DNA from 3 places in the Nonomuraea sp. 3N208 genome. Region 2 is predicted to be linked to each of the others. Evidence: predicted binding sites of a transcription regulator. Region 2 holds the regulator's gene; each other region holds the start of a gene.

Region 1 (5,573 bases), on a different contig from region 2:
GGGCGTCGTACGCCGGCGCCGCTTCGGCTACCACGGCGGCACGCTCACCGCGTACGAGGACGAGCCGCTGGGCGAGGGCGTGGAGATCGGACCGTCGAAGATCCTCACCGAGGAGATCGAGCGCCCGCGCTCCGGCCCCATGCGCGACATCGTCGCCACGATCCAGCCCGACCAGGACGAGATCGTCCGTGCCACGCTGGCCCAGACGGTGTGCGTGCAGGGCGCCCCGGGCACCGGGAAGACCGCGGTGGGCCTGCACCGGGCGGCGTACCTACTGTTCACCCACCGTGAGCGGCTCGCCAGATCCGGCGTGATGATCGTCGGCCCCAACCGGGCGTTCCTGTCCTACATCTCCTCGGTGCTGCCCGCGCTCGGCGAGGTCAAGGTGGAGCAGACCACGGTGGCGGGCCTGCTCGGCGACCACGTGGCTCCGGAGGACCCGATGGTGGCCGCGGTCAAAGGCGACGCCAGGATGGCCGCGGTGCTCGAACGCGCACTCTGGCTGCACATCGTGAAGCCGGAGGAGGGCCTGGTGTTCAGCAAGGGCGCCTACCGCCACCGGGTGGCCGACTACGAGGTACGCGAGATCGTGGCCTCCCTGCGCGGCACCACCCGCTATCTCCCCGGCCGGGCGGCATTGGCGCAGCGACTGGCCCACATGATCCTGGTCCGCATGGAGCAGCGCGGCGAATCGCCCGACGACCGGGTACAGGACGCCGTGGCCAGATCGAAGCCGGTCAAACAACTCGTGGACGCGGTCTGGCCGAAATTGACGCCGGAGCAGGTCCTTTATCGTCTGCTCTCGGATCCGGAATTCCTAGCAAAAGCCTCTAAATCCGATTTGTCGCCTGACGAGCGAGAAATGCTTATCTGGCGGAAACCGTACCGGAGCTGGAAGTCCGCCAAATGGTCTGCCGCGGACGCCGCGCTCCTGGACGAGCTGCGCGACCTGATGGAACGCACGCCCTCGCTGGGCCACCTGGTGGTCGACGAGGCCCAGGACCTCTCCGAAATGCAGCTGAGGGCGCTCGGCCGCCGCTGCCGCACCGGCTCGGCCACCGTACTCGGCGACCTGGCCCAAGGCACGACGCCCTGGTCGACGAGCTCCTGGGAGTCCGTGCTCGAGCATCTGGGCCAGCGCGAGGGCGAGGTGACCGAGCTGACGCTCGGCTTCCGCGTGCCGAGGGAGGTCCTCGACTACGCGGCCCGCCTGCTCCCCTCGATCGCACCCGACCTGGCCGCCCCTCGGTCTCTGCGCCCCGGCCTGGGCTCGCTCTCCGTACGACTGGGCGGCTCGGTCGCCGAGGCCGCCGCGGAGGCCCTCGCCAAGGAGGGCTCGATCGGCGTCATCGCCCCCGACACGCTGGTCGGCGAGGTGTCCAGCGCCCTGGCAGCGCTCCCGCACGCCGTGCTCGACCCGGACTCCACCGAGGAACACCGCCTGCTGATCGTCCCCGCGACCCTCGCCAAAGGTCTGGAGTACGACCACGTGATCGTCGTCGAGCCCGCGGACATCGTCGCGGCGGAGCCGCGCGGGCTGGCCCGGCTGTACGTGGTCCTGACCCGCGCGGTGACCTCGCTCACGGTCCTGCACGACAAGGCGCTGCCGGCGCAGCTGGCGGCCTGACAGGCGGCGGGCACGGCCACTTCTAGGATGGCGGGCAGGAAGCTCTCTACCAAGGAGGATGCCGTGCCAGCACCGCTGCCACATGAACACCTGCCGTCGGTTCCCGCGCTCGTGGTCGAGAGCGACGACATCCAGGACGGCGAGCGGCTGAGCGACCTGCACGTCTTCAACGACTGGGGCATGCAGGGCCAGAACCTCTCGCCCCACCTCCGCTGGTCAGGCGCGCCCGCCGAGACCCGGGGCTACGCCGTCACCTGCTACGACCCCGACGCCCCCACGGGCAGCGGGTTCTGGCACTGGGTGCTGTTCGACCTGCCGGCCTCGGCGGCCGAGCTGCCCACGGGCGCGGGCACCGCCCCGGACTTCAAGGGGCTGCCCGCGGGCGCCGTCCATGCCCGCAACGACTACGGTGCCAAGGAGTACGGCGGGTCGGCCCCGCCGCCCGGCGCCCCGCACCGCTACGTCTTCACCGTCCACGCGCTGGGCGTGGACAAGCTGGGCGTGGACAGCGATGCGAGCCCGGCGGTGGTCGGCTTCAACATCACCGCCAACACCCTGGCCCGCGGCCACATCATCGCCCACTACGGGATCTGACGGAGCACCGGCGCGACGGCGCTCCGAGGCGGCGGCCGCCTCGAGCGCCGCCGCCGGATCCGCCGCGAGGCCGGCGTTCCCGAGGCCGGCGTTCGCGAGGGCCGGTGTTCGCGGAGGCGGCCATTGCCGGCAGCGCGGGTCAAGGCCGGAAGAGCGATGCCGAGAATACGTTTACTGCGAGAAAGTATCCGCCACTCCTTTGGTGAGTCGTGTGCGGCACCACATTTCCTCACTCCGAGTAACGGGTCAATTGTGCATCGTAATGCCTGAGGAAACGAAAAAGAGCGGCCCGGAAAACCCGGGCCACTCTTCGTCGCTGCGCGAAGAAAGGACCTAGAAGTCCATGTCGCCGCCGCCCGGCATGGCCGGAGCAGCGGGGGTCTTCTCGGGCTTCTCGGCGATGACTGCCTCGGTGGTGAGGAAGAGCGCCGCGATGGATGCGGCGTTCTGCAGCGCCGAGCGCGTCACCTTGGCCGGGTCGATAATGCCCGCCTCGAACATGTTGACGTACTCGCCCGAAGCGGCGTTCAGGCCCTCACCCGGGGTGAGGTTGCGAACGCGCTCGACCACGACGCCGCCCTCGAGGCCGGCGTTGACCGCGATCTGCTTCAGGGGCTCCTCGAGCGCCTTCTTCACGATCGCGGCGCCCGTGGCCTCGTCGCCGTTGAGCTCGAGCTTGTCGAACGCCTTGGCGCCGGCCTGCAGCAGCGCCACGCCGCCACCGGGGACGATGCCCTCCTCGACGGCCGCCTTGGCGTTGCGGACGGCGTCCTCGATGCGGTGCTTGCGCTCCTTGAGCTCGACCTCAGTGGCCGCGCCGGCCTTGATGACGGCCACGCCGCCGGCCAGCTTGGCGAGGCGCTCCTGGAGCTTCTCACGGTCGTAGTCGGAGTCGGTGCGCTCGATCTCGGCGCGGATCTCATTGACCCGGCCGGAGATCTGCTCGGCGTCACCGGCACCGTCGACGATCGTGGTCTCGTCCTTGGTCACGACGATCTTGCGAGCCCGGCCGAGCAGGTCGAGGGTGGCGTTCTCGAGCTTGAGACCGACCTCCTCGGCGATGACCTGGCCACCGGTCAGGATCGCGATGTCGGCGAGCATGGCCTTGCGGCGGTCGCCGAAGCCCGGGGCCTTGACGGCCACGGAGCGGAACAGGCCGCGGATCTTGTTGACGACCAGGGTGGCCAGGGCCTCGCCCTCGACGTCCTCAGCGATGATCAGCAGCGGCTTGCCGGACTGCACGACCTTGTCGAGCAGCGGCAGCAGGTCCTTGTTGGCGGAGACCTTGCTGTTGACGATCAGGATGTACGGGTCCTCGAGCACGGCCTCCATGCGGTCCGAGTCGGTGACGAAGTACATCGACGTCATGCCCTTGTCGAAGCGCATGCCCTCGGTGAGCTCAAGCTCCAGGCCGAAGGTGTTGCTCTCCTCGACGGTGATGACGCCTTCCTTGCCGACCTTGTCCATCGCCTCGGCGATGAGTGCCCCGATCTCGGGGTCGGCGGCGGAAATGGAGGCGGTGGAAGCGATCTGCTCCTTGGTCTCCACGTCCTTGGCCAGCTTGGAGAGCTCCTCGCTGACGCGCTCGACGGCGGCCTCGATGCCCTTCTTCAGAGCCATCGGGTTGGCGCCGGCGGCCACGTTACGCAGGCCCTCGCGGACCAGCGCCTGGGCGAGCACGGTGGCCGTGGTGGTGCCGTCACCGGCGACGTCGTCCGTCTTCTTGGCGACTTCCTTGACCAGCTCGGCGCCGATCTTCTCCCACGGGTCCTCGAGCTCGATCTCCTTGGCGATGGAGACACCGTCGTTAGTAATCGTGGGGGCGCCCCACTTCTTCTCCAGCACGACGTTGCGCCCCTTGGGGCCCAGGGTCACCTTGACGGCGTCGGCGAGCTGGTTCATACCGCGCTCGAGACCGCGCCGGGCGTCCTCGTCAAACGCGATCATCTTGGCTGCCATAAGGCTAGACCTCCCAGATACAGGGTGGCTTGTCCTGGACCGAGCCGACGCCCGCGACGGCATGAGCCTGCATCTCCTTCGGCAGACCCCATCGTCTCGATCCGAGTTGCTGGCACTCTGATGCACAGAGTGCCAACGAACTGTTTAGCACTCTACCCTGCCGAGTGCAAGCGAACGTCTACCATCCTGCGGTTCCCGCCCTGGTCAGTCCGTCTGTACGGCGAGCCGCTCACCGTGCGGCTCGCCGTAGATCGACGAAAGGAAGGTGGCCGGCTCGCCCGGACTGCGTTGCCGTGCGATGCCACCGGGTGCATACCAGTGATGTAAATCAGACCGCCCGGACAGACTCCGCCTGCGGCCCCTTCTGGCCCTGCGTGATCTCGAACTCGACGCGCTGCCCCTGTTCGAGAGCTCGGTACCCGTCCATCAGGATCGCTGAGTAATGGACGAATACATCCTTACCACCGTCTACCGCGATGAAGCCGTAGCCCTTGTCCGCGTTGAACCACTTGACGGTGCCCTGCGCCACTTCCGACTCCTCTTACTGGGCTTACAGATCTCGCCCATTCCACCGCGAGACCGTAATCGCATGACTTAACTGAAAATCAGCCAGACGATCGCCTCGACCATACCTGTGGCAAGGGGTTTGGCAACAGAGTCAATCCGCAAACAACGCATTTCCTCGCAGAGAGGCTGGTTCAACGTTGAATTAGTCAGGAAAAGGAGAAGGCGCCCACTAGGGGCGCCTTCCAATGATGTGATCTATCGCACTCAGCCGCCGGCGACTGCCGGGATGATGGAGATCTGAGTGCCCTCAGGGGCAGGAGTGTCGAGGCCCTCGGCAAAACGGACGTCCTCTTCCCCAACGTAAACGTTGACGAAACGTCGAATCTTGCCCGATTCATCCAGAATTCTCGCGCCGATCCCCGGGTAGTCGGAGTCGAGCTTGGCGAGCACGTCACGAAGCGTCGCACCCTCGCCACTGACTTCCGCGTTCCCCCCGGTGTACGTGCGCAGGATCGTGGGAATCCGCACAGAAACGCTCATGGTTATCTTGCCTTTCCTGGTTGTCAGACAGCCGCGCGGAACGCGTCGAGAGAGGGCCGGATCACGGCGGTGGGCTGGGCGTCGTCGCCGGTGATGGCGTCGAGCGTCTTGAGCCCGTCACCGGTGTTGAGCACCACGGTCTCGGCCTCGGGATCGAGCCGCCCGCTCTCGGCGAGCTTCTTGAGCACGCCCACGGTAACCCCGCCCGCGGTCTCGGCGAAAATGCCCTCCGTCGAGGCCAGGAGCTTGATGGCGGCCACGATCTCGGGATCCGTGACGTCCTCGACGGCCCCTCCGGTGCGGCGGGCGATGTCGAGCACGTACGGGCCGTCTGCGGGGTTGCCGA
Region 2 (5,573 bases):
CCGCGGGCAGCTCCACGCCGGACAGCGGCTCGGCCGCCTCCTCGTGCAACACCACCCCCAGTGCCGCGCCGGCCAGCAGCGCCTCGACCCCCGCGGTGGAAGCGAGCTCGGTCACCTCGGGCAAATGAAACCTGCGTGCCTGCTTGCCCGCCTCGCGGGCGGTGGAGCGCCACCGGGCGAGCCCTTTGGCGACCTTGTCGCCCTTCCACTGGGTGATGCTGCGGGCGGCCGCCCATGGCACGATCACATCCACGCCCGCCTCGGTCATCATCTCGACCGCCAGCTCGCCCCGGTCGCCCTTGGGCAGCCCCTGGACGACGACGAGCCGCGGCTGGGGCGCCTCGACCCGGTAGCGGGCCAGCACGTCGAGCCTGAGCGCGTCCTTGAGCACCTCGCGTACGACGCATTCGGCGACGGTGCCGGCTCCGTCGGTGAGGTCGACGCGCTCACCGGCCCGCAGGCGGCGCACAGAGGCCGCGTGCCGCCCCTCCGGGCCGCCGAGCGTCAGCTCGGGCCCGTCGAGCTCCTCCGAGAGGAAGACGGGTACGGTCACCGGCCGTTGAACGCGTCGCGCAGCCGCGAGAAGAAGCCCTGCTGCCCCGGCGCGAACTTGCCCGGCGGCCGCTCCTCGCCCCGCTGCTTGGCCAGCTCCTTCAGCAGGTCCTCCTGCGCGGTGTCGAGCCGGGTCGGGGTCTCGACGTTGACGTGGATCAGCAGGTCGCCCCTGGTGGACTCGTTGAGCCGCTGCACGCCGCGCCCGTACATGGTGATGACCTGGCCGGACTGGGTGCCGGGGCGGACGTCGATCTCCTCGGAGCCGTCGAGCGTCTCGACCACGAGGATGGTGCCGAGCGCGGCGGCCGTCATCGGGATCTGGACGGTGCAGTGGAGGTCGTCACCGCGCCGTTCGAAGATCTCGTGGGCCCGCTCGACGATCTCCAGGAACAGGTCTCCGGGCGGGCCGCCGCCGGGGCCGACCTCGCCCTCGCCGGCGAGCTGGATGTGGGTGCCGTCCTCGACGCCCGCGGGGATGCGGACCTTGATCGTACGGCGGGTCCGCACCCGGCCGTCGCCCGAGCACTCCTGGCAAGGGTGGCGGATGATGGTGCCGAAGCCGCCGCACTGCGGGCACGGCCGCGACGTCATGACCTGGCCCAGGAACGAGCGGGTGACCTGGGAGATCTCGCCGCGCCCGTTGCACATGTCGCACGTGTCGGGGTGCGTGCCCGGCGCGGCGCCGGCCCCGTGGCAGACCTCGCAGAGCACGGCCGTGTCGACGACCAGCTCGCGGGTGGTGCCGAACGCCGTCTCGCGCAGGTCGAGCTCGACGCGGATGGTGGCGTTGCGGCCCCTGCGTGCCCGCGAGCGCGGCCCGCGGGCACCGGCCGCCGTGCCGAAGAAGGCGTCCATGATGTCGCTGAAGGGGAAGCCCGCTCCGAAGCCCCCGGCGCCCGCGCCTGCTGCCGCGCCGGCGAAGGGGTCGCCGCCCAGGTCGTACATCTGGCGCTTGTTCGGGTCCGACAGCACCTCGTAGGCCTGCGTGATCTCCTTGAACCGCTCCTGGGTCTCAGGGTCGGGGTTCACGTCGGGGTGCAGCTCGCGCGCGAGCCGGCGATACGCCTTCTTGATCTCGTCCTGACTGGCGTCACGGCGCACCCCGAGGGTGGCGTAGTAGTCGCTGTTTGCCACTTATCGACCTCTTATGATGCAGCCAGGATCTGGCTGACGTAGCGAGCAACCGCACGCACGGCGCCCATCGTCACGGGATAGTCCATCCTGGTGGGCCCCAGCACACCGAGCCGAGCCAGTTGGTTGTCGCCAGAACCGTATCCGGTCGCGACGACGGATGTGCCGCGTAGGTAGGGGTTTTCCGAACCGATGCGAACGGTAAGCGCGGAGGGGATGTCCGAGGACGTCTCGCCGAGCAGCCGCATGAGCACGACCTGCTCCTCCAGCGCCTCGAGCACGTCACGCAGGCCGATGGAGAAGTCGGCGCCGGCCAGGTTGGCCGCTCCGGCGAACACGATCTTCTCGTCGTGGCGCTCCACCAGGGTCTCGAGCAGCACCGACAGGATCGTCGCCACCGCGGGCCGGTCCTCGACGGGCAGGCGCTCCGGCAGGTCGGCGACCAGCTCGGGCACGTTGCTCAGGCCACATCCGTCGAGGCAGGCGTTGAGCACCGCGCGCAGGTGCGCGATGCGGGTGTCCTCCACCACCTCGGGCAGCTCGATCACGCGCTGCTCAACGCGGCCGGTGTTGGTGATCAGCACGAGCATGACCCGCCGGTCGTTGAGCGGCACCAGCTCGACGTGCCGGACCGTCGAGCGCGTCAGCGTCGGGTATTGCACGACCGCCACCTGCCTGGTCAGCTGCGCGAGCAGCCGCACCGTGCGGGTGACCACGTCGTCGAGGTCCACCGCGCCGGCAAGGAACGTCTCGATCGCCCTGCGCTCGGCACCCGACAGCGGCTTGATCTGCGAGAGCCGGTCGACGAACAGGCGGTATCCCTTGTCCGTCGGCACGCGTCCCGCGCTGGTGTGCGGCTGCGTGATGTAGCCCTCCTCCTCCAGCGCGGCCATGTCGTTCCTGACCGTCGCGGGGGAGACCTTCAGGTTGTGGCGCTCGGCCAGCGCCTTGGAGCCCACCGGTTCGTTGGTGGACACGTAGTCTTCGACAATGGCGCGGAGCACTGCCAATTTCCGATCGTCGAGCACGTGCTCACCTCCTGCCCTTTGCTTCCAGGAACGAAGTGTCTAGCACTCTGTGTTCCCGAGTGCCAAGTGTACGGCTCTCGCCCACAAGGTGCGATAACACCGCCTCCCATCCTGTTGCTAGCGGCTTACAAGCGACAGGGCCCACACTTGCCGACATGTCGGACAATTCTCAACCCCCGTCGTACGGACCGCCTCCAGGGCAGGACCCCTACCACGGCCAGCCACAATCACCGCAGCCCGGCTACGGACCTCAGCCCGGCTCTCAGCCCGGCTACGGACCTCAGCCTGGCTCTCAGCCCGGCTACGGGCAGCCGCCGCAGTACGGCGCGCCCCCACCACCGCCACAGCAGTACGGGAGCCCGCCGGCCCAGTACGGCCCACCGCCTCAGTACGGACAATACGGCCAACAGCCCCAATTCCCCCCACAAATCGATCGCAAAGCCATAAAGCCCAGCCTGTGGTGGGTCGCGGCGGCCTGGGGCCTGGCTGTGGTCTGCGGGATCGTCGGCGTCGTGATCTTCGTCGGCGGGGTGCTCGGCAGCGTGGGCGACCTGGCCCCGACCAAGACGTTCTCGTCGGGCGAGAGCATCACGGTGACCGTCGACCCGGCCGACAAGCCGGCCGTCTACGTGGCCACCAACTCGCGGATCAACTATGAGTGCGAGATCTCCGGCGGTTCCGGCCAGGCCAAGCTCGCCGAGACCAGCGGCAGCCAGACGCTCACCGTCGGCAGCGTGACCTGGGAGCAGATCCTCGTGATCAACGCGCCGAGCAAGGGCGACTACAAGCTGACCTGCACCAACCAGGAGACGGCGAACGTCAAGTACGGCGTGGGCAAGCCGGTGACCTCCGCCGCGGGCGGGATCGTCGGCGGTGCCGCCGCGCTCTTCCTGATCCCCGGCGCGGGAATCCTCGTCGCGATCGTCGCCACCATCGTTGTCCTGATGCGCCGAAGCTCTGCGCGCAAGCGCCTTGCGGTCGGCGGGTGATTTGCTACGGTCCCCGTGTGTACGAGGGCGATGTGCTGGCGGGCAATTGGCGGCGGCCGGGCAAGGGCAAGATCCCCAAGGTGCCCGCCGAGCAGGACCTCGTCGTGGAGGACGCCGACAGCGGCTTCTGCGGCGCGGTGGTGGCCTGCGACAAGGAGGCCGTTACGCTGGAGGACCGGTTCGGCAAGCGGCGGCTGTTCCCGCTGGCGCCGGCCGCGTTCCTGCTGGACGGCAAGCCCGTGACCCTCGTGCGGCCCACGGCCGCTCCCGCCGGACCCAGGCGCAGCGCCTCGGGCTCCATCGCCGTGGAGGGGCTGCGGGCCCGGGTGGCCAGGGAGAGCCGGATCTACGTGGAAGGCGTGCACGACGCCGCCCTCGTCGAGAAGATCTGGGGCCATGACCTGCGCGTCGAGGGGGTCGTGGTCGAATACCTGGAGGGCGTGAACGATCTGCCGGCCATCGTGGCCGAGTTCGACCCCGGGCCGGGACGCAAGCTGGGTGTGCTGGTCGACCATCTCGTGCCCGGCTCCAAGGAGAGCAGGATCGCCGCCGAGATCACTTCGCCGGACGTGCTCGTGGTGGGGCATCCGTTCGTCGACATCTGGCAGGCGGTCAAGCCGTCGGTGCTGCGCATTCCGGCCTGGCCGGACGTGCCGCGGGGCGTGCCGTGGAAGGAAGGCGTGATCGCGGCCCTGGGCTGGCGTTTGGAGCCCGCGGACGCGTGGCGGCGCATTCTCGGCGCCGTCTCGACCTATACCGACCTGGAGCCGGAGTTGCTCGGCCGGGTCGAGGAACTGATCGACTTCGTTACGGAGGCACCATGAGCCAGGACCCGTCGCAACCGCCGCCGCCCGACGACGACGCCACCCGACGGGTGTCCCCTTCGGACATCCCGCAGGACCAGGGCTCCGGCCCACAACAACCGGGCTATGGGTACGGCCAGCAGCCCGGCTCCCAGCCTGGCTACGGCTATGGCCAGCAGCCCAGTTCCGAGCCAGGTTACGGCTATGGACAGCAGCCCAGCTCGCAGCCGGGATATGGCCAGTCGCCGGGCCACGGCCAACCGCCGAACTACGGCCAACCGCCGAACTACGGCCAACCGCCCGCCTATGGGCAGCAGCCGCCCGGCTACGGTCAGCCGCAGTCCGGCGGCTACGGACCCCAGCCGGGTTACGGGCCCACGTCTCAACAACCGCCCGGCCACGGCTACGCCCAGGCCCCCGGCGAGCCGTACATCCCCGGCAGGTTCGGCCCCCGTCCCGGCACCGACGACACCACGATGGCCATGCTGGCGCACCTGCTCGGCCTGCTCGCCTCCTGGCTCGGCCCGCTGATCATCTACCTGATGAAGAAGGACGAGTCCCCCTACGTCAGGGACCAGGCGGCCGAGGCGCTCAACTTCCAGATCACGATGTTCATCGGCTATGTCATCTCGGGCATCCTGGTGATCGTCTTCATCGGCGCCCTCCTGCTGCCGGTGGTCTGGATCCTGTCCCTGATCTTCCACATCCAGGCCGCCATGGCGACGAACAAGGGCCAGAACTACCGCTACCCGTTCGCCATCCGCCTGATCAGCTAAACGAGCAGGTCCCTGATGAGGGCGTCGGCCAGCAGGCGCCCTCGTTGAGTGAGCACCATCAGGCCCAACTTGAACGGTTCGGGCTCGAGCAGCCCGCGTGCCAGCGCCCCGGCCACGACCGTACGCGCGCCCGGTGCGACCTCGGCGAGCGGGTAGCCGGACGCCAGCCGCAGCTCCAGCATGAGCCGCTCGGCGGCGCGGGCTTCGTCGTCGAGCACCTCGCGGGCGTGCGCGGGCGAGGTGTGCGCGGCCAGCCGCTGGGCGTAGGCGGCCGGGTGCTTGACGTTCCAC
Region 3 (5,573 bases), on a different contig from region 2:
CGCGGAGCGGTTCAACAGCGGCGATCCGGCGGCGGTGGCCGAAGTGTACGAGAGCGCAGCCGTGTTCGTTCCGGAGCCGGGCGCCGCGCTGACCGGGGCCGAGGCGCAGGCCGCCAACGCGCGGTTCGTGGGCCTCGGGGTGCCGATCAGCGTTCGCCCCCGGCATGTTTACGCGTCGGGAGACACCGCGCTGCTGATCGTGGACTGGGTCATCGAGGGCACGGACCACGACGGACGGCCGGTGCGCATCGAGGGCACCGCGACCGACGTCGCGCATCGCGGGCAGGACGGGCGCTGGCGGTATGTCATCGACAACCCGTTCGGGGTGGGACGGGAAGCCGCCTCCTAATCTGGACGAGTGCTGTCGAATTCGCGGCGGCCATCCGACATAAGGGTGTAGGGCAAGATTCGCCATCGGAAAAGGGAGAACCCCATGGCCCAGTACGCAATCATGCTGTTCGCACCGGCCCCCGCCGACGCCGACGACCTGACTCCGGAGCAGCGCGAGGCACATGACCGGCACGGTGAGGACGTCGAGAAGCTGGGCGGCACCATGCTCACGGCGTTCGCGCTGCAGCCGAGCACCATGGCGACCACGGTCCGTGGAGACGTCGTGACGGACGGGCCCTTCCTCGACGCCAAGGAGGTCGTCGCCGGCTTCTACGTGATCGAGGCGCCCGACCTGGACGCCGCGCTGGAGATCGCCAAGCGCAATCCCATCAACTGGCTCGGGGGCGGCGTCGAGGTTCGGCCCGTGGCGAGTGGATTCGTCAAGGCCCCCGCTGAAGGATGAAAGACGTCGAAGCGGCGGTCGCGGACGCGCACCGCCGCCGCTGGGCCCTGGTTCTCGCGTCGACGGCACGCGTGGCCGGGGACCTGGACCTGGCCGAGGAGTGTGTGCAGGAGGCGTACGCCGCGGCGCTGGCGAGCTGGGAGCGCGACGGGATCCCTGACAACCCGGCGGCCTGGCTCACCACCGCCGCCAGACGGCGCGCGGTGGACGCGATACGGCGGGAGCGGGTGTTCCGCGCGAAGCTGCCGCTGCTGATCGAGCCCGAGCCGGTGGAGGAGGCAGCGGACGAGGGTGACATGGACGAATCCGAGTACGCGGTGCCGGACGAGCGGCTGCGGCTGATCTTCATGTGCTGCCATCCGGCGCTGGCGCAGGAGGCGCAGCTGGCGCTCACCCTCAGGCTGGTGTGCGGGGTGCCCACCGGGGACATCGCCCGCGCGTTCCTGGTGCCGGAGACGACGATGGCCGCGCGGCTGACCCGGGCGAAGAAGAAGATCTCGGTCGCCAGGATCCCGTACCGGGTGCCCGGGGCGGCGGCGCTGCCGGACCGGCTACGCGGGGTGCTCGGTGTGATCCACCTGCTGTTCACCACCGGGCACACCGCGCCGTCGGGCGCGTCGCTGATGCGTGCGGACCTGATGGACCAGGCGCTGCACCTCGCCCGCATGCTGCGCGAGCTGATGCCCGACGAGCGGGAGGTGTGGGGGCTGCTCGCCCTGCTGCTGGTCACCGACGCCCGGCGGGCCACCAGAGTCGACGCCCATGGCCGGTTGCTGCGGCTGGAGGAGCAGGATCGCTCGCGATGGGACCGGGCGGCGATCGCCGAGGCGCACGACCTGATCGTGAACGGCCTGCGCGGCGGGCGGCCGGGGCGCTACGTGCTGCAGGCCGCGATCGCGGCACTGTATGCCGAGGCGCCGGCCTACGAGCAGACGGACTGGCCGCAGATCGTGACCCTGTACGACGAGCTGCTGAAGGTGTGGCCGTCCCCAGTGGTGGCGTTGAACCGGACGGTGGCCCTGGCCCACGTCTCCGGCCCGGCGCAGGCGCTCGCCGAAGTGGAGGAGCTGGAGAAGGACACCCGGCTCGCGGGATACCAGTACCTGCCGGCGATCAAGGCGGACCTGCTGCGCCGGCTCGGCCGCACTGAGGAGGCGACGGCCGCGTACCGCAAGGCGCTGGAGCTCACCAGGAACGAGGCCGAGCGAGAGTTCCTGACCGGACGCCTCGCGGAGCTGCCGTAGCCGCAGCGCAGCGGAACGGGAGCGTGAGAACGCCGTACGGCCCGCACCCCGGGCAATGGGACGCGGGCCGTACGACGGACGGACGGGTCAGTGGCCGTGGCCGTGACCGTGGCCCTGGCCGGCGGCCTGGGCCTCCTCCTCGGGCTTGTCCACCACAAGCACCTCGGTGGTGAGCAGCATGCCCGCGATGGAGGCCGCGTTCTGCACGGCCGACCGCGTGACCTTCACCGGGTCGATGACGCCCTGGTCGAGCAGGTTGCCGTATTCGCCGGTCGCGGCGTTGAGGCCGTGACCAGGCTGCAGCTCGGCAATCTTGTGGGTGACCACGTAGCCCTCGAGACCGGCGTTCTCGGCGATCCAGCGGGCCGGCTCGACCAGCGCGCGACGGACCACGCCGACGCCCGTGGCCTCGTCGCCCGACAGGCCGAGGTCGTCGAGGTCCTTGGAGACGTGGATCAGCGCGGAGCCACCGCCGGAGACGATGCCCTCCTCGATCGCGGCGCGCGTCGCGGAGATCGCGTCCTCGAGACGGTGCTTCTTCTCCTTGAGCTCGACCTCGGTGGCGGCACCGACGCGCAGCACGCACACACCGCCGGCGAGCTTGGCCAGGCGCTCCTGCAGCTTCTCGCGGTCCCAGTCGGAGTCCGACTGCTCGATGGCGAGCCTGATCTCCTTGACGCGGTCCTCGATGGCCTGCTGGTCACCGGCGCCGTCGACGATCGTGGTGTTGTCCTTGGTGACCACGATGCGGCGGGCCTGGCCGAGCACCTCGAGACCGACGTGCTCCAGCTTGAGGCCGACCTCCTCGCTGACGACCTGGCCGCCGGTGAGGATGGCCATGTCCTGCAGCATCGCCTTGCGGCGGTCGCCGAAGCCCGGGGCCTTGACGCCCACGGAGGTGAACGTGCCGCGGATCTTGTTGGTGACCAGGACGGCCAGGGCCTCGCCCTCGACGTCCTCGGCGACCACGAGCAGCGGCTTCTTCGTCTGGGCGATCTTCTCCAGCAGCGGCAGGAAGTCCGCGATGGAGGAGATCTTGCTCTGGGTGAGCAGGATGTAGGCGTCCTCCAGGACGGACTCCATCCGCTCGGGGTCGGTCACCATGTAGGCCGACAGGTAACCCTTGTCGAACTGCATGCCCTCGGTGAACTCGAGCTCCATGCCCATGGCGTTGGACTCTTCGACGGTGAGGACACCGTCCTTGCCCACCTTGTCGAACGCCTCGGCGATCAGGTCGCCGATCTGCGCGTCCTGAGCGGAGATCGTGGCGACGTTCGCGATCTCCTTCTTGTCCTCGACCGGGCGGGCGCTCGCGAGCAGCTTGTCGCTGATCGCCGCGGCGGCCTTGTCGATGCCGCGCTTGAGCGACAGCGGCGAGGCGCCGGCCGCCACGTTGCGCAGGCCCTCGCGGACCATGGCCTGGGCCAGGACGGTCGCGGTGGTGGTGCCGTCACCCGCGATGTCGTTGGTCTTGGTCGCCACTTCCTTGGCGAGCTGGGCGCCGAGGTTTTCGTAGCGCTCTTCCAGCTCGATTTCACGAGCGATGGTCACACCATCGTTCGTGATCGTCGGCGCACCGAACTTCTTGTCGATGACGACATTGCGGCCACGCGGGCCGAGGGTAACCTTCACGGCGTCCGCGAGGGCGTTGACGCCGCGCTCAAGTGCGCGGCGGGCGTCCTCGTCGAACTCCAGGATCTTCGCCATTGCTGAAAGTCCTCTCCTAGCGTCGAAAGCCCCGGTCGCCCTCAAGAGCGCCCGGGGCTCGACACATCCGGCTTACTTCTCGATGATCGCGAGAACGTCGCGGGCGGAGAGCACGAGGTACTCCTCGCCGCCGTACTTGACCTCGGTGCCGCCGTACTTGCTGTAGAGGACGATGTCGCCCTCCGAGACGTCGAGCGGAATCCGCTTGTCGCCGTCCTCGTCCCAGTTGCCAGGGCCCACCGCGAGGACCTTGCCCTCTTGCGGCTTCTCCTTGGCGGTGTCTGGGATAACCAGGCCGGAAGCGGTCGTCTGCTCAGCCTCGAGCGGCTGAACCACGATGCGGTCGCCGAGCGGCTTAACGGGAACCTTAGTGGCGGTCGTCACGATCGGACCTCCCCTTCAGATTTGAATGATCTAGAAGAGGCGACCAGCGGGGCCTGCCGTCGCGGGTGTCAGACCTGCCTCGTCGCACGTTGGCACTCTCAAGGTGAGAGTGCCAACAGGAAACATATGCAAGAGGGGCTTGACAGTCAACACGAACGCGTCTGCTCAGAGCGATCAGGCCTTATTCGGCGTACGAACCCTGTGTGAGGTCGGCCACGATGCCGGGCCGGACGGGACTCCAGCCGAGGGCCTGGCGGGTGCGGGCGGCGCTGACCCGCTGACTGATCGACAGCGCGTGCGCGAAGCCCTCCCCGAGCAGTTTGGCCGCCTCCTCGAGCGGCCAAGGCTCGGCCGTCTCCTTGACGCCGGCTGACCTGGCCGCCGCCTCGGCCACGGCGGTCACGGGCACGGCTTCCTCGCTGACGGCGTGGTAGACGGTCGCGCCACCCTTCTCGGCCGCGGTCACGATCAGCTCGGCCAAGTCGTCCACGTGCACGAACGTCCACGTCGGCACCTCGCCGCCGGCATGGACGTAAACGCCGGTCCCGCGCTGGGCGGCCTGGCCGCGCAGCAACGCCGGGATGCCCGCGCCGCGTCCATGGACGACGCCGGGCCGCACCACGGAGCCGCCGCCGTCGAGTATCAGCCGCTCCACCTCGTGCCGGTACGCCACGAGCGGAATCGGCTTCGCCGGGCTGTCCTCGTCCGCGCCGTCGGTCTCGCCGAGCACCCAGACGCCGCTCACGTAGACGACCTTCTTGCCCGACCCTGCCAGAGCGGCGATGGTCGCCAGGTCGGTGCCCTGGTCGCCGGTCAGCTGGCCCGCGTGCACGACCGCGTCGATGTCGGCGGTGATCGCGGCCTGCAAGGTCGAGGCGTCCGCCAGGTCCCCGTAGCGCTCGTCGGCCGCGGCCGGCACGCGTCTGACTCCGCCGGCCGTGGGCCGTACGAACGCCACCACCTCATGCCCCCGCCCGGCCAGCCGCTCCATCACGGCCGCGCCGATGTAGCCCGTCGCACCTGCGACCAGCACCTTCATTGTCCCACCCCAAACATTTCGACATTGAACATTTGTACGCCGAAGCTAGCGTACAACTTCGAACATTTCAATGTCGTACGATTACCGGCATGGATGACGTGGTGGACACGATGCTCGGGCAGTGGGCCTGCACCCGGCCCGACGTCGACGTCTCCCCCTTGGGTGTGATCGGCCGGGTGTCACGGGCGTCGCGGCTGCTGGAGCGCGGGGTCAAGGAGTTCCTGGCCGAGCACGGGCTGGAGGCGTGGGAGTTCGACATGCTCACCACGCTGCTCAGGAGTGGCGAGGACGCCACCATGTGCATGAAGGACGTGTCGGCGGCCGCGATGATCAGCCCGGGCGCGCTGACCAATCGCATGGACCGCCTGGTGGAGCGCGGGCTGGTGGAGCGCTGGCCGGCGCCGGG

What was found. Region 2 encodes HrcA, which represses chaperone genes, less so after heat shock. Its sites were predicted from a motif close to TTGGCACTCTCNNNNNGAGAGTGCCAA; they were not measured.
Region 1: groL (chaperonin GroEL) is a predicted target of HrcA. The motif match lies at 4,290-4,316, and genes of this name have one in related genera.
Region 3: groES (co-chaperone GroES) is a predicted target of HrcA. The motif match lies at 4,218-4,244, and genes of this name have one in related genera.

Annotation. Positions count from the first base shown of each region.
Region 1 is NZ_JBQQBR010000016.1:197,588-203,160, forward strand. It holds gene ACTWPT_RS25215 (HelD family protein) at 1-1,627, shown strand, start outside; gene ACTWPT_RS25220 (YbhB/YbcL family Raf kinase inhibitor-like protein) at 1,655-2,221, shown strand; gene groL (chaperonin GroEL) at 2,555-4,180, opposite strand; gene ACTWPT_RS25230 (cold-shock protein) at 4,509-4,709, opposite strand; gene ACTWPT_RS25235 (MoaD/ThiS family protein) at 4,952-5,227, opposite strand; gene thrC (threonine synthase) at 5,251-5,573, opposite strand, start outside.
Region 2 is NZ_JBQQBR010000008.1:309,242-314,814, reverse strand. It holds gene ACTWPT_RS15075 (16S rRNA (uracil(1498)-N(3))-methyltransferase) at 1-553, opposite strand, end outside; gene dnaJ (molecular chaperone DnaJ) at 550-1,689, opposite strand; gene hrcA (heat-inducible transcriptional repressor HrcA) at 1,701-2,714, opposite strand; gene ACTWPT_RS15060 (hypothetical protein) at 3,227-3,703, shown strand; gene ACTWPT_RS15055 (DUF3097 domain-containing protein) at 3,721-4,527, shown strand; gene ACTWPT_RS15050 (DUF4870 domain-containing protein) at 4,524-5,282, shown strand; gene hemW (radical SAM family heme chaperone HemW) at 5,279-5,573, opposite strand, start outside.
Region 3 is NZ_JBQQBR010000013.1:56,374-61,946, reverse strand. It holds gene ACTWPT_RS20915 (YybH family protein) at 1-349, shown strand, start outside; gene ACTWPT_RS20910 (YciI family protein) at 434-793, shown strand; gene ACTWPT_RS20905 (RNA polymerase sigma factor) at 790-2,037, shown strand; gene groL (chaperonin GroEL) at 2,125-3,744, opposite strand; gene groES (co-chaperone GroES) at 3,817-4,128, opposite strand; gene ACTWPT_RS20890 (NAD-dependent epimerase/dehydratase family protein) at 4,310-5,167, opposite strand; gene ACTWPT_RS20885 (MarR family winged helix-turn-helix transcriptional regulator) at 5,257-5,573, shown strand, end outside.